DNA from 4 places in the Methylorubrum subtropicum genome. Region 3 is predicted to be linked to each of the others. Evidence: predicted binding sites of a transcription regulator. Region 3 holds the regulator's gene; each other region holds the start of a gene.

Region 1 (3,228 bases), on a different contig from region 3:
CAGCAGCGCTTGGCGCTGCGGCAGGGGCAGCGTGCCGATGAGGTTCATCACCATGCGCAGGCCCGCGGCGTGCTCTTGGTCGGCCTGGGTCGTGAGCGTGCCGGCATGGACGCCGTCGGCGTCCTCGACCTCGCGGCGGCCCTTGCGGATCTCGGTGTAGAACTGGTTGCGCAGGATCGTGAACAGCCACGCGGTGAAGTTGGTGCCGGGGGTGAACCGCTCGCGGTTGGCCCAGGCTTTCACCATCGTCTCCTGCACGAGGTCGTCGGCGCGGCTCGGGTTGGCGGTGAGCGAGATCGCGAAGGTGCGCAGCATCGGCAGCGCCTTCACGAGGTCGTCGCGAAACACCGTCTCCACCCGCCCGCCGAGGGTAGCGAGCGCCGTCTCGAACCGGGCCAGAAGCTCGCCGAGCCGGTCGGGGAGCGGCGCCTGCGCGGCCACGTCGAAATAGTCGCGCAGCGCCAGCGCCAGATGGCCCGGAACGGCCTTCGTGGCGTCCTGTCGATCCGTCTCGGACAGATCTTCGCGGTCGGCGTGCGTCGGTTCGTCGGTCATCCTGGCAGTGGCCTCGACTATATGGCTCAGCTTCTTGGAAGAATTCTAGGTTCGATACCAATCGAAAAATGAACTGGTGCTAAACGAAATTGTAACGCCGGAGACACATGGCGGCACGGCTTAGGAAAGGCAGCCGCGGATTCTGCCGCCGCTGCTGCGAGAACTGCCGGATGGGTTCTGGGGTGGGGCGCGTCAGCGGGGCTGGGGGCCGTGCGCTGTCCGGGACGGCCGAGGGCTGAGCGCCTCTCCAACGGACTCTTTCGTCCAAACAAACCCCCTCATCCTGAGGTGGCGACGCGAAGCGGCGCCCTCGAAGGAGGGCTCCAGGGATCGCTGAGCGAGCTGGAGCCCTCCTTCGAGGCCGCTGCGCGGCACCTCAGGATGAGGGGGGTGGGTGGGAGGCGCCGGTTCAACGGCGCCTTGAATAGGAAACGCGTCTGCGGGCTTTACGCCTTGCCGGTCTCCTGCCGCAGAGCGTCGATGCGCTTCGAGGCTTCGGCCTTGTCGAGGTCCGGGTCGAAGGCTTCGGGCGATTTCGCCTGCTCGGACAGGGTCTTGAGATAGGAGGCCTGGGCGCCGGTCATCGGTTCGCCGCCGGTGGTCCACTCGTTCGGGTCCTTGATCCGGTTCGACTCGTCGGTCGGATCGACCTTCGGGTTCTCGGCCGGCTTGTCCTTGGTCTTGGCAGTCATGCGGCACCTTGCGCGTTCATGGATTGTTCTTGACAGTCCTTCATGAAACGCGAGGGCGAAGCGAGGGTTCCGGCGGGAGGGCGCCGTGATCGCGCCCTCCACAGAGACCCAAAAAAAAATCAGGCGGCCGCGGCGCGGGGCTGAACCTCGGCGGTGTAGTCGTCCATCAGCGTCTTGGTCAGCTCGGCCGGGGTGAAGCGGTAGGGGCCGATCTCGGAGACCGGGGTCACCTCCGCCGCCGAGCCGGTGATGAAGCACTCGGAGAAGCCGGCCATCTCCTCGGGACGGATGCGGCGCTCGATCACGCGGACGCCGCGGCGCTTGGCCAGTTCGATCACCGTCTGACGGGTGATGCCGTTGAGGAAGCGGTCGGCCTGGGGCGTGTGGATCACCCCGTCAGCCACGAAGAACACGTTGGCGCCGGTGCATTCGGCGACGTTGTCCTCCCAGTCGAGCATCAGCGCGTCGGCGTAGCCCTTGTTCTCGGCCCGGTGCTTCGAGATCGTGCAGATCATGTAGAGACCCGCCGCCTTCGAGGTCGAGGGGGCGGTGCGCGGGTCGGGCCGGCGGTAGTCGGCGAGATCGAGGCGGATGCCCTTCATCTTGGTCGCCGGATCGAAGTAGCTCGGCCATTCCCAGGCCGCGATGGCGAGATGGATGGTGTTCTTCTGCGCCGCCACGCCCATCATCTCCGAGCCGCGCCACGCGACGGGGCGGAGATAGGCGTCCTGCAGGCCGGAGGTGGCGAGCACGTGGGCTTTGGCCGCCTCGATCTCATCGACCGAGTAGGGAATCTCGAAGTCGAGGAGCTGCGCGGAGCGGCGCAGACGCTCGGAATGCTCGCGGCTCTTGAAGATCGCCCCGCCATAGGCCCGCTCGCCCTCGAACACCGCCGATCCGTAGTGAAGGCCGTGGCTCAGCACGTGGATCTTCGCATCGCGCCACGGCACCATGGCGCCGTCGAACCAGATCGTGCCCTCGCGCTCGTCGAACGGGATGACGGACATCGCTCAAAACTTCCTCTGCGCGGCCGCGCGGGGTCGCATGGATCAAGGCTGAAGGCCGGCGCGCGACCGCTCGCAACGAGCGGGGAGGAGGCAGCCGGGCGGGTTGACGGGTAGCAACGGGGCTGAGATATGTCAACAACACTGACGTATCCGGCCGGACGCCCGGCCCTGCGGTTTCGACGGAAGGCTCCGACGACGTGACCCGCGTGATGACGAGAGCGGCCGAACCGGTCCGGTCCGAACCCGAGGCCGGACCCGTCCGCGACAGCGACGACCTGATCGAGCTGCTGTTCTTCGCCTATCGCGACTTCGTCGGCGATCCCGACCGGATTCTGGCGCAGTACGGCTTCGGCCGGGCCCATCACAGGGTTTTGCACTTCGTCGATCGCTATCCCGGCCTCACCATCGCCGAACTCCTCGATATCCTGCGCATCACCAAGCAGAGCCTGAACCGCGTGCTCAAGGACTTGATCGACCAGGGCTATGTCGAGCAGCGCACCGGCACCAGCGACCGGCGCCAGCGCCTGCTGTTCTGCACCCCGACCGGGCGCAGCCTCACCGCCGACCTCACCCGCGTGCAGGTGCGCCGCGTCGCCCGCGCCATCGAGGAGCCGGCCGACGAGGCGGGCCGGAATGATCGCGATGCCCGCATCGCCTCGGCGCAGGGCTTCCTGCTGGCGATGATCGAGCCCGGCGATCGCGCCGCCGTGCGCCGGCTGATGGCCCGCCGCGCCGGGGCGCGCGCCTGATGTCGGCGACGCCCGCACCGGGAGCGGCCCCGAAGCCGCGGGCCGAGCTGCCCGACCACGCCCCCCACATCCTCATCGTCGACGACGACCGGCGCCTGCGCGAACTGCTCGCGCGCTTCCTCTCGGAGCAGGGGTTCCGCGTCACCGCCGCCGCGAGCGCGGCGGAGGCGCGCACGCGCTCCCAGGCCTTCGTGTTCGATGCGCTGGTCCTCGACGTGATGATGC
Region 2 (3,228 bases), on a different contig from region 3:
GGCATCGTCGACATCTACGAGCTGGATCGGCAGCGCCAGCTCATCCTGCTGCGGCGGGACAACGTCGAGCACCTGCTCCTCGTCGGCGGCCCGAACGACGTGGTGATCGAGCGCAACATCCAGCGCGGCGCGGGCGCGCGCTACGCCCCCGAGCCCGACCAGACCGCCGACCCGGCCCTGGACGCCGCGCGGGCCGACAAATTCCTCGACAGCCCGGCCCCGCCCGCCTTCGCGATGCCGGAGGTCGTGCCGCCCGCGCTGCCCGGTGCCGAGCCGCCGCATCCCGAGCGCACGCCGCCGCTCGATCCCGGCCTGTTCGAGCCGGAGGTGGTGTCGCCCACGCCCGCCGCGCCGGCCCGCTCCCGGCCCGCCTCGCCGGTCAGCCGCCTGATCCGGCGCAGCGCGCCGCCGCTCGCCGACACGCCGCCCGAGCCCGTGCCGCCGCCCGCCCCTGCCCCCGCCCCGCCGCCTGCCTCCGAGCCGGTGCCGGAGACGCCGCCGGTCATCGCCGGGCGCGGGCCGCGGCCGGTCGATCCGGCGGTGCTGTCGGACATGGCGCGCCAGCTTCAGGTCGCGCTCAAGCGCCCCTCCTCCGCGGTGACGCCGCCGCCGGGCGGGCCCGAATCCCCGCCCCTGCCGCCCGCCCCGGACCTGCGCCCCGACCCGCTCGCCGCCGCGATGGCCGCCGCCCAGGCCGATCCGCCGCCGGCCCCGAAGCCGCCCGCGCCCGCCAAGCCCACTCCGGCCAAGTCGGCGCCTGCCAAGCCGGCCCCCGCGCCGAAGCCGGCCGCGGAGGCGAAGCCCGCCGCCGAGCCGAAGGTCGAGGCCGGCGCCAAAGCCATCCCGGCCATGACCGCGCCGGCCGATCCCGCCCCCGTGGCCGTCCCGCCGCCGGCCCCACCCCAACCCGCACCCGCGCCGAAGCCGGCCCCGGCCAAACCCGCCGAGGCCGCGCCCAAGCCTGCGCCGGAAGCGAAGCCCGCGCCGGCCCCGCCCAAGCCCGAGCCGGCGAAGCCGGACGCCCCTGCCGCCGAGACCACGGCGCAGAATCCGTTCTCGGTCGAGGAGATCGAGGCCGAGTTCGCCCGCCTGCTCGGGCGCCCGCTCGACAACAACAAGGGGTGAGTCGCGGGTCCCCTCCCCCTTGCGGGGAGGGGTTGGGGGTGGGGGTGGTTCAGGATGGATCGCCGAGTTTCATCCGGCACCACCCCCACCTCCTACCTCCTCCCCGCAAGGGGGAGGAGAAGTGCCGTGGTGACCGACACGATGATTCGGAGAGGGACGCGGCAAGGCCTCTCCCTCAACAGGATCACCCCCAAAACCCCACCCGACCCTTGCGCAATGAGAACAAAACAAGTACGAAATGCATCGGCCCGGGCGCATTGAGCCTCGCGCCCCTCCCATGCATAAGGAGCCTTACGCGATGGCACAGCCTGCGCTGAAGATGGTGGAATCCACGACGATGGCTGCTGCGGACAAGGATAAGGCGAAGGCGATCGATGCGGCGCTGTCGCAGATCGAGCGGGCCTTCGGCAAAGGCTCGATCATGCGCCTCGGCAAGTCCGACAAGGTGCAGGAGGTCGAGACCGTCTCCACCGGCTCGCTCGGGCTCGACATCGCGCTCGGCGTCGGCGGCCTGCCGCGGGGCCGCGTCATCGAGATCTACGGGCCGGAATCGTCGGGCAAGACGACGCTGGCGCTCCACACCATCGCCGAGGCGCAGAAGAAGGGCGGCGTCTGCGCCTTCGTCGATGCCGAGCACGCCCTCGACCCGGTCTATGCGCGCAAGCTCGGCGTCAACCTCGACGACCTGCTGATCTCGCAGCCCGATACCGGCGAGCAGGCCCTGGAGATCACCGACACGCTGGTGCGCTCGGGCGCCATCGACGTGCTCGTGGTCGATTCGGTCGCCGCGCTCACCCCGCGGGCCGAGATCGAGGGCGAGATGGGCGAGAGCCAGCCCGGCCTCCAGGCCCGCCTGATGAGCCAGGCCCTGCGCAAGCTCACCGGCTCGATCTCGCGCTCGAACTGCATGGTCATCTTCATCAACCAGATCCGGATGAAGATCGGCGTGATGTACGGCAGCCCCGAGACGACGACGGGCGGCAACGCGCTGAAGTTCTACGCCTCGGTGCGCCTCGACATCCGCCGCGTCTCGACCCTGAAGGACCGCGACGAGGCCATCGGCAATCAGGTCCGCGTCAAGGTCGTCAAGAACAAGGTCGCGCCGCCGTTCAAGCAGGTCGAGTTCGACATCATGTTCGGCGAGGGCGTGTCCAAGGTCGGCGAGCTGGTCGATCTCGGCGTGAAGGCCGGCATCGTCGACAAATCGGGCGCGTGGTTCTCCTACGACAGCCAGCGCCTCGGCCAGGGCCGCGAGAACGCCAAGGGTTTTCTGCGCGACAACCCCGATATCGCCAACAAGATCGAGGCGTCGATCCGGCAGAACTCGGGGCTGGTCGCCGACCGCATCCTCGAGAACGCCAAGCCGACGGCGGACGACCTCGACGAGGGCGAGGCCTGACGGCCCACTCACGGCGCAAGCACGATCCGCGGGGCGGGAGGTTCATCCTCCCGCCCTTTTTCGTGTTCGCCGCGGGCTTTCCGGTATCGTCCCTGCGGCAAGTCCGCGGCTTGCGCCAGCGCACATCACCGCAAGACCGATCGGACTGGCATAATGAATACAAGGATTAAAGGAAGAAACGTCTTCCTATAGATGAGCCTGAGGACGAGACCTTCTCGACCGAGGTACTTTCCCGGATTAAACATCTCCCGTACGTCGTCCGTCCTAATAGCTGCGGACGTTGCAGCGCCTCCAGAAATGACTTGGTCCGCCGCCAGAGGCGGGCCTATTTCTGCGCGATCAGAGATGAATCAGACGATATCGACGTTGAACCAGAGGCAGATGCGCGCCTTGCAATGGCTGGCGGGTCAGGAGGAGCACCGATGGATCCCGGTCCACGACAGCGGCCCCTGCCGCACCACCCTCAACGCCCTCGTCCGCCGCGGCCTCGCGGTGCGCTCCTCCGCCAATGCCGACTACTACCGGATCACCATGCACGGGCGGGCCGTGAGCCCGATGGTGTGAGCGGGTTTCGCAACCGGGGTTCGGAATCGAGGCCCCTCCCATCCTCACCCTCATCCTGAGGTGCCGGAGCGCAGCGGAGGCCTCGAAGGAGGGCTCCAGGCATCGCGAGGCAACTGGAGCCCTCCTTCGAGGCTGCACTT
Region 3 (3,228 bases):
GATCGCGACCGCACCCTTCGCGACCTACCACTTCCAGACCGTGCAGCCGTTCGGCCTCTTCGGCAACGCGCTGACGCTGCCGCTGGTCTCGCTCGCGGTGATGCCCGCGGCGGTCCTCGGGATGCTGGCCTATCCGTTTGCCCTCGACAAACCGGTCTGGTGGTTGATGGGGCTCGCCGTGCGGGGCATGCTCGACATCTCCGCCTGGATCTCGGGCTTCGGCCAAGCCAACGTCGTGCTGCCGGCTTTCGGCACCGGGGCGCTCGCGCTGCTGGCGCTGGCGCTCCTCGTCGCGACGCTGCCGGTCTCGCGCCTGCGGGCGCTGGCGGTGCTGCCCGCAGCACTCGGCCTCGCCTTCGCGGCGAGCCCGGCACGGTTCGATCTCTACGTGGACCGCGACGGGGCCGGGGCGGCGCTCCGCGGATCGGACGGGCGGCTCGCCGTGCTTGGGCGCCCGCCGGGCTTCGTGCTGGAGCAGTGGCTCAAGGCCGACGGTGACGCGCGCAGGGCTGCCGACGTGAGCGGCGGCCCGGATGTGCGCTGCGACCGCCTCGGCTGCACCATGATCGCCGCCGATGGCCGCAAGGTCGCGCTGGTCACCGACAAGCGCGCCTTCGCCGAGGATTGCGCCCGCGCCGACATCCTGATCAGCCGCCTGACGGCCCCGCCGAACTGCGCCGCGCCGCTGCGGATCGACCGCGCTTATCTCGCAGCGAACGGCGCCACCGCGATCCGCCTCAGACCGACCGGCCCGGAGGTCGTCACCGCCCGCGGCGCCGGCTCACCCAAGCCCTGGCAGGAGCGCCCCGGCACCGGACCGCCCGCGCCGCCCCCGGCCGCGAGCCCCGAGGCCGCCCCCGAGCCGGTCGAAGCGCCCGATTCGCCTCAGTAGCGGCGCACGAGGCTAACGAGCTTGCCCTGGATGCGCACCCGGTCGGGCCCGAGCACGCGGGTCTCGTAGGCCGGGTTGGCGGCCTCCAGCGCGATCGAGGAGCCGCGGCGGCGCAGACGCTTCAGCGTGGCTTCCTCGTCGTCGATCAGCGCGACGATGATGTCGCCGTTGTTGGCGGTCTCCTGCTTGTGGATCACCACCAGATCGCCATCGAGGATGCCGGCCTCAATCATCGAATCGCCGCGCACTTCGAGCGCGTAATGCTCGCCCCCGGCCAGGAAGTCCGGCGACATCGCGATGGTGTGGCTCTGGCTCTCGATGGCCGAGATCGGCGTACCGGCGGCGATCCGGCCCATCACCGGCACGATCACCGGGCGGCCCTCGCCGTCCTGGGCCTGAACCACCGGCGCCTTCGGCTTGCCGGCAAGTCCCCCCTCGACCACGCTCGGGGTGAAGCGGCGCGGTTCGGCAGGCGCGGGCTTGGCGGCCGGCGCGTCGGGCATGCGCAGGATCTCGAGCGCGCGGGCGCGATTCGGCAGACGACGGAGGAAGCCGCGCTCCTCCAGCGCCATGATCAGGCGGTGGATACCGGACTTCGACTTGAGATCGAGCGCGTCCTTCATCTCGTCGAAGGACGGGGGGACGCCGCTCTCCTGCATCCGGGCCTGGATGAACTGGAGCAGTTCGAGTTGCTTGCGGGTCAGCATGCGGCACCTGCTGTCGAACGCCGCAGAGGCGCGGCCCGATCACGGAAAAACAAATCGCGAACAGGCTAGACGTTCCCCACCTGTTCCGCAAGGGCGTCCTTGGCCGTTTTGAGGGCGACGGCTCGAAAGGAAAGGGCGGCGGAGCCGAAGCTCCGCCGCCCTCTTCGCTGCCTCTCGGCCGATCCGGGACCGGATCAGGCGGGGATCACGTCCACGATCTCGTAGGTGTCGGGATCGATGATGACGATGTCGTCGCGGACCAGAATGAACTGGAAGCCGCGATAGGCCGGCACCAGGGTCAGGATCGCCGGCGGCAGCGGGTGCAGCGCGATCGAGCGCGGGATCGCCGTGCCGACGTTGAGACCGAAATTCACGTTGGTGACGCGCGTGACGTTGGTGCTGGTGATCGACTGGCGGAACTCGGTGCGCTGGGTGCTGTTCAGGCTGCGCGAGGCGCCGCGGGCTTCGGAGACGTTGCCGCCGCGACCACCACGGTCGGCCGCGCCGTCCCGGCCGCCGCGCTCACCGCGCTCGGCGCCGTCACGACCACCGCGCTCACCGGCGGCGTCCTTGCCGCCGCGCTCACCGCGCTCGGCGCCGTCACGACCACCGCGCTCACCGGCGGCGTCCTTGCCGCCACGCTCGCCGCGCTCGGTGCCGTCACGGCCGCCACGCTCGCCGGCGGCGTCCTTGCCACCGCGCTCGCCGCGCTCGGCGCCGTCGCGACCGCCCTTCTCACCGGCGGCGTCCTTGCCGCCACGCTCGCCCGCAGCACCCTTGCCGCCGGGCTCGCCGGCCCGGCCGGCACCACCCGGCTCACCGCCGCGCATCGCGCCGCCGGTACCGCCCGGCTCGCCGCCGCGCATGGCACCACCCGCGCCGCCGCCGGCCTCGCCGCCGCGCATGGCGCCACCGGCGCCGCCCGCGCCACCGGCCTCACCGCCGCGCATCGCGCCGCCGCCGCCGGGACCGCCCGCGCCGCCACCCGCGCCGCCGCCGGCCCCCATTCCGGCGCCGCCACCGCCTGCGCCGCCGCCCGCACCGCCACCGGCGCCACCGCCCGCGCCGCCGCCCTGAGCCATGGCCGTCGCGGCGCCGAGCACGAGGATGGCCGCTGTGGCCGTGCTGCGTAAGAACTTGCTCATGGTACGTCCCTGTCCCCTACGCGACGCTGCCCACAGCGCCGAAACCGGCCTCGCAACGGCCGGTGCGGACAAACCGTTCCGCGAATCGCCCGGGTTTCGGAGCGATGGCGGGACAGAGAAGGGGATTTGTCCGGGCGGATTTTTCGGGATCGCGCCGCGTTCCGTTCGACGCTTTTCCCCCTCTCGCCCTCATCCTGAGGTGGCGGCGCGCAGCGGAGCACCTCAGGATGAGGGGAGTGGGTGGGAATGAGGGGGGGCTGGGGCCCGGCGCGTCGGTTCAGTTCAGATGCAGCATCGCCCGCGCCTCGTCGGACGTCGCTGGGCGGGCACCGTACTCGGCGCAGATTTGGACCGCGAGTCGCACCAGCGCGGCGTTGCCGTCGGCGAGTTCGGTCTTGGAGAGGCGGATGTTGTCCTCCAGCCCCGTGCGGATACCGGTGGCGCCCCGCGCCAGTGCCCAGCGGATCGCTTCGCGCTGGAAGCG
Region 4 (3,228 bases), on a different contig from region 3:
CCGTAATGAACGCGAACCGCGCCTCCGGCTTGTTCCCCATCAGCCGCTCGACCGTATCGCCGGTCGATTCCCGCGCCTCGTCCAGGACCGCGACGCGCAGGAGCGTGCGCTTGCGCGGGTCCATCGTGGTCTCCTTGAGCTGGGCGGGCATCATCTCGCCGAGGCCCTTGAAGCGGCCGATGTCGACCTTGGCCCCCTTGAACACGGTCTTGATGATCCGCTCCTTGTCGGCGTCGTCGCGGGCATAGGCCGACTTGGCGCCTTGGCTGAGCCGGTAGAGCGGCGGGATCGCCAGATAAAGGTGGCCCTTGTCGATGAGCTTCGGCATCTGTCGGTAGAAGAAGGTGATCAGCAGCGAGGCGATGTGGGCGCCGTCCACGTCCGCGTCGGTCATGATGATGACCTTGTCGTAGCGCAGATCCCCCTCGCGGAAGTTGGCACCGGTGCCGCAGCCGAGCGCCAGCGTCAGGTCCGAGATCAGCTGGTTGGCGCCGAGCTTGTCGCGGCTGGCCGAGGCGACGTTGAGAATCTTTCCCCGCAGCGGCAGCACGGCTTGCGTGGCCCGGTCGCGGGCCTGCTTGGCCGAGCCGCCGGCCGAGTCGCCCTCGACGATGAAGATCTCAGAGCCCGCGGTGCCGGCGGCCGAGCAATCGGCGAGCTTGCCGGGCAGGCGCAGCTTGCGGGTGGCGCTCTTGCGGGCGACCTCCTTCTCCTGGCGGCGGCGCAGGCGCTCCTCGGCGCGGTCGATCACCCAGTCGAGCAGCTTGTTGGCCTGGGCCGGCGAGGCGGCGAGCCAGTGGTCGAAGGCGTCGCGCACCGCCGTCTCGACGATGCGGGAGGCTTCCACCGTCGCGAGCTTGTCCTTGGTCTGACCCTGGAATTCCGGCTCGCGGATGAAGACCGAGAGCATGGAGGCGCAGGTCGCCATCACGTCGTCGGTCGTCACCGACGTCATGCGCTTGGCCTGGTTCACCCGCTCGGCATGCTCGCGCAGGCCCCGCAGCAACGCGACGCGCAGGCCCGATTCGTGGGTGCCGCCCTCAGGGGTCGGAATCGTGTTGCAGTAGGAATGCGAGACGCCGTCGTCGGCCACCGTCCAGGCCACCGCCCATTCGAGCGAGCCGTGCGAGCCGGGCTTCGTCATCTTGCCCGAAAAAATCGCGTCGAGGACGAGTTCCTTCCCCTCGATGTCGCGGGCGAGATAGTCGGACAACCCGCCGGGGAAGCGGTGAACGGCCTCGGCCGGCACGTCCTCCAGGCCTTCGAGCAGGGCAGGGGCACAGCGCCAGCGAATCTCGACGCCGCCGAACAGGTAGGCCTTGGAGCGGGCCATCTTGAACAGGCGCCGCGGATCGAACTTGAGCGAGCCGAAGATCTGCGCGTCGGGATGGAAGCGCACCCGCGTGCCGCGCCGGTTCTGCACCCGGCCGACCGTCTCAAGCGAGCCCTGCGCATGGCCGCGCGAAAACGTCTGGCGATAGAGGGTCTGGTTGCGGGCGACCTCGACCTCCAGCACGTCGGAGAGCGCGTTGACCACGGAGATGCCGACGCCGTGCAGGCCTCCGCTCGTCTCGTAGACCTTAGAGTCGAACTTTCCGCCCGCGTGCAGCGTGGTCATGATGACCTCGAGCGCGGACTTGCCGGGAAACTTCGGGTGCGGATCGACCGGGATGCCGCGGCCGTTGTCGGTGACGACGAGGCTGCCGGATTCCTCCAACTCCACCTCGATGAAGCTCGCGTGGCCCGCGACCGCCTCGTCCATGGAATTGTCGATCACCTCGGCGAAGAGGTGGTGCAGAGCGCGCTCGTCGGTGCCGCCGATGTACATGCCGGGCCGCCGCCGCACCGGCTCCAGCCCCTCCAGCACCTCGATGGCCGAGGCGTCGTAGCCGGCCTCGGCGGGCTCCGGGGTCGGCACAGCAGCGAGCTTGCGGCGCTCGACCGGCTTCGGCTCGGCCGTAGACAGCGGCTTGCCCCCCGGCCCGAACAGATCGCGCGCCGGATCGCTCACGCGACGGCTCCTCGAATCGGGGCGGCGGGCTGCATGGCTCTTCATACCCTCTTGATACAGGAACAAACGGGAAACAAAAAGCACCCCGTTCGGCCGTACTCTCGCATGGCGACGGCGCGGCGTTCAAACCGGCCGGCGCGGGACCGTCACGCCAGTGATGCAAGCGGATGGTTAAAGAGTGACTGCCGGACGGGGCCGGAACCGATGTGCGGGTTCGCACGTTGTTCCGCCAATGAGAGCTTGACCATTGGGAGACACGCCGATGACCGCCGCTGCGCAGGCCCGCCACCTCTCCCTCTCGCGCCTGGAGCGCGTCGCCGGTCAGGCCTTCGGCTACGAAGAGCAGGAGGCCGTGGTCGCTCCCCGGGGCTCGCTGATGTTCGCGCATTCGGGCTTCGCCCTGGCGACCATGGCGACGGCGCTGGCTGCGACGATCACGTATTTCGTCTGATCGCCGCGCTTTCCGCTCCAACCCCGTCATTGCGAGGCGGAGCCGAAGCAATCCAGGGCGCAGTTTTTTCTGAAGCTTCACTGTGAGCTTCGGTGGCGTACCGTCAATGAAGTGAGCGGGCTTTGCGCCCGCCCCTCACTCCCAAAAAATCACTTGTCGTTCAGCACCTTGATCGGGTCGGTGCGTTGCGCCGGCGAGGGCTCCTTGGTCAAGTCGCTTCCGGTCTTGCGCTCCGGGGGCGCCTTGCCGCCGCCAACGGGGCTCTGGGCCGCAGCGTCGCGCCCCTGCGAGGGCACCGTGCCGCTGGCGAGTTCGAGGCAGGTCACCAGCTCGACATAGGAGGGCGAACCGCCCGCGGTGAATTGCTGCGAGCACTGAGTCTTGGCGGCGCCGGGGAACTTGCTCCAGTTCTTCTTCAGCTCGTCCTGGGCGCTGCGCTCGGATTGCAGGCAGCCCTCCAGGCTCGCGTTGTCGCTGATGCTGACCTGGGCGCGCTGCGCCGACTTGCAGGTCGATTCCACGTCGAGCTTGGGCGGGCCATCGGCGGCGAGGGCGGGTGCGGTCAGCGCGGCGAGGCCGAGGGCGGCGAGGAGCAGGCGGGGCGTCATGTCGGCTCGCGGAAGGGCAAGGGAATCGGACACGACAACGCGCGAGACGCCGCGATGTGTCGGGTGCCCTGCAAAAATCCCGCGCGACGGCTTCAGCCGCGCAGGGCCGCGTCGAGATCGCGAAACAGGTCGTCCGGGTCCTCGATGCCGGTGGAGAG

Evidence for each region. Region 3 encodes LexA, which represses DNA repair genes until DNA is damaged. Its sites were predicted from a motif close to TGTTCNNNNTGTGTTCNG; they were not measured.
Region 1: AAHG03_RS21005 (DUF3072 domain-containing protein) is a predicted target of LexA. The motif match lies at 1,261-1,278, and genes of this name have one in related genera.
Region 2: recA (recombinase RecA) is a predicted target of LexA. The motif match lies at 1,344-1,361, and genes of this name have one in related genera.
Region 4: parE (DNA topoisomerase IV subunit B) is a predicted target of LexA. The motif match lies at 2,070-2,087, and genes of this name have one in related genera.

What each region holds. Positions count from the first base shown of each region.
Region 1 covers NZ_JBBXMW010000018.1:15,681-18,908, forward strand. The annotation lists gene AAHG03_RS21000 (sigma-70 family RNA polymerase sigma factor) at 1-555, opposite strand, end outside; gene AAHG03_RS21005 (DUF3072 domain-containing protein) at 1,002-1,247, opposite strand; gene AAHG03_RS21010 (branched-chain amino acid aminotransferase) at 1,367-2,254, opposite strand; gene AAHG03_RS21015 (MarR family winged helix-turn-helix transcriptional regulator) at 2,464-3,003, shown strand; gene AAHG03_RS21020 (response regulator transcription factor) at 3,003-3,228, shown strand, end outside.
Region 2 covers NZ_JBBXMW010000011.1:89,258-92,485, reverse strand. The annotation lists gene AAHG03_RS16305 (hypothetical protein) at 1-1,125, shown strand, start outside; gene recA (recombinase RecA) at 1,445-2,524, shown strand; gene AAHG03_RS16295 (hypothetical protein) at 2,891-3,088, shown strand.
Region 3 covers NZ_JBBXMW010000015.1:91,453-94,680, reverse strand. The annotation lists gene AAHG03_RS19650 (ComEC/Rec2 family competence protein) at 1-892, shown strand, start outside; gene lexA (transcriptional repressor LexA) at 886-1,599, opposite strand; gene AAHG03_RS19640 (DUF1236 domain-containing protein) at 1,794-2,744, opposite strand; gene AAHG03_RS19635 (beta-keto acid cleavage family enzyme) at 3,022-3,228, opposite strand, start outside.
Region 4 covers NZ_JBBXMW010000003.1:331,234-334,461, reverse strand. The annotation lists gene parE (DNA topoisomerase IV subunit B) at 1-2,011, opposite strand, end outside; gene AAHG03_RS06510 (hypothetical protein) at 2,274-2,462, shown strand; gene AAHG03_RS06505 (hypothetical protein) at 2,612-3,070, opposite strand; gene AAHG03_RS06500 (trans-sulfuration enzyme family protein) at 3,163-3,228, opposite strand, start outside.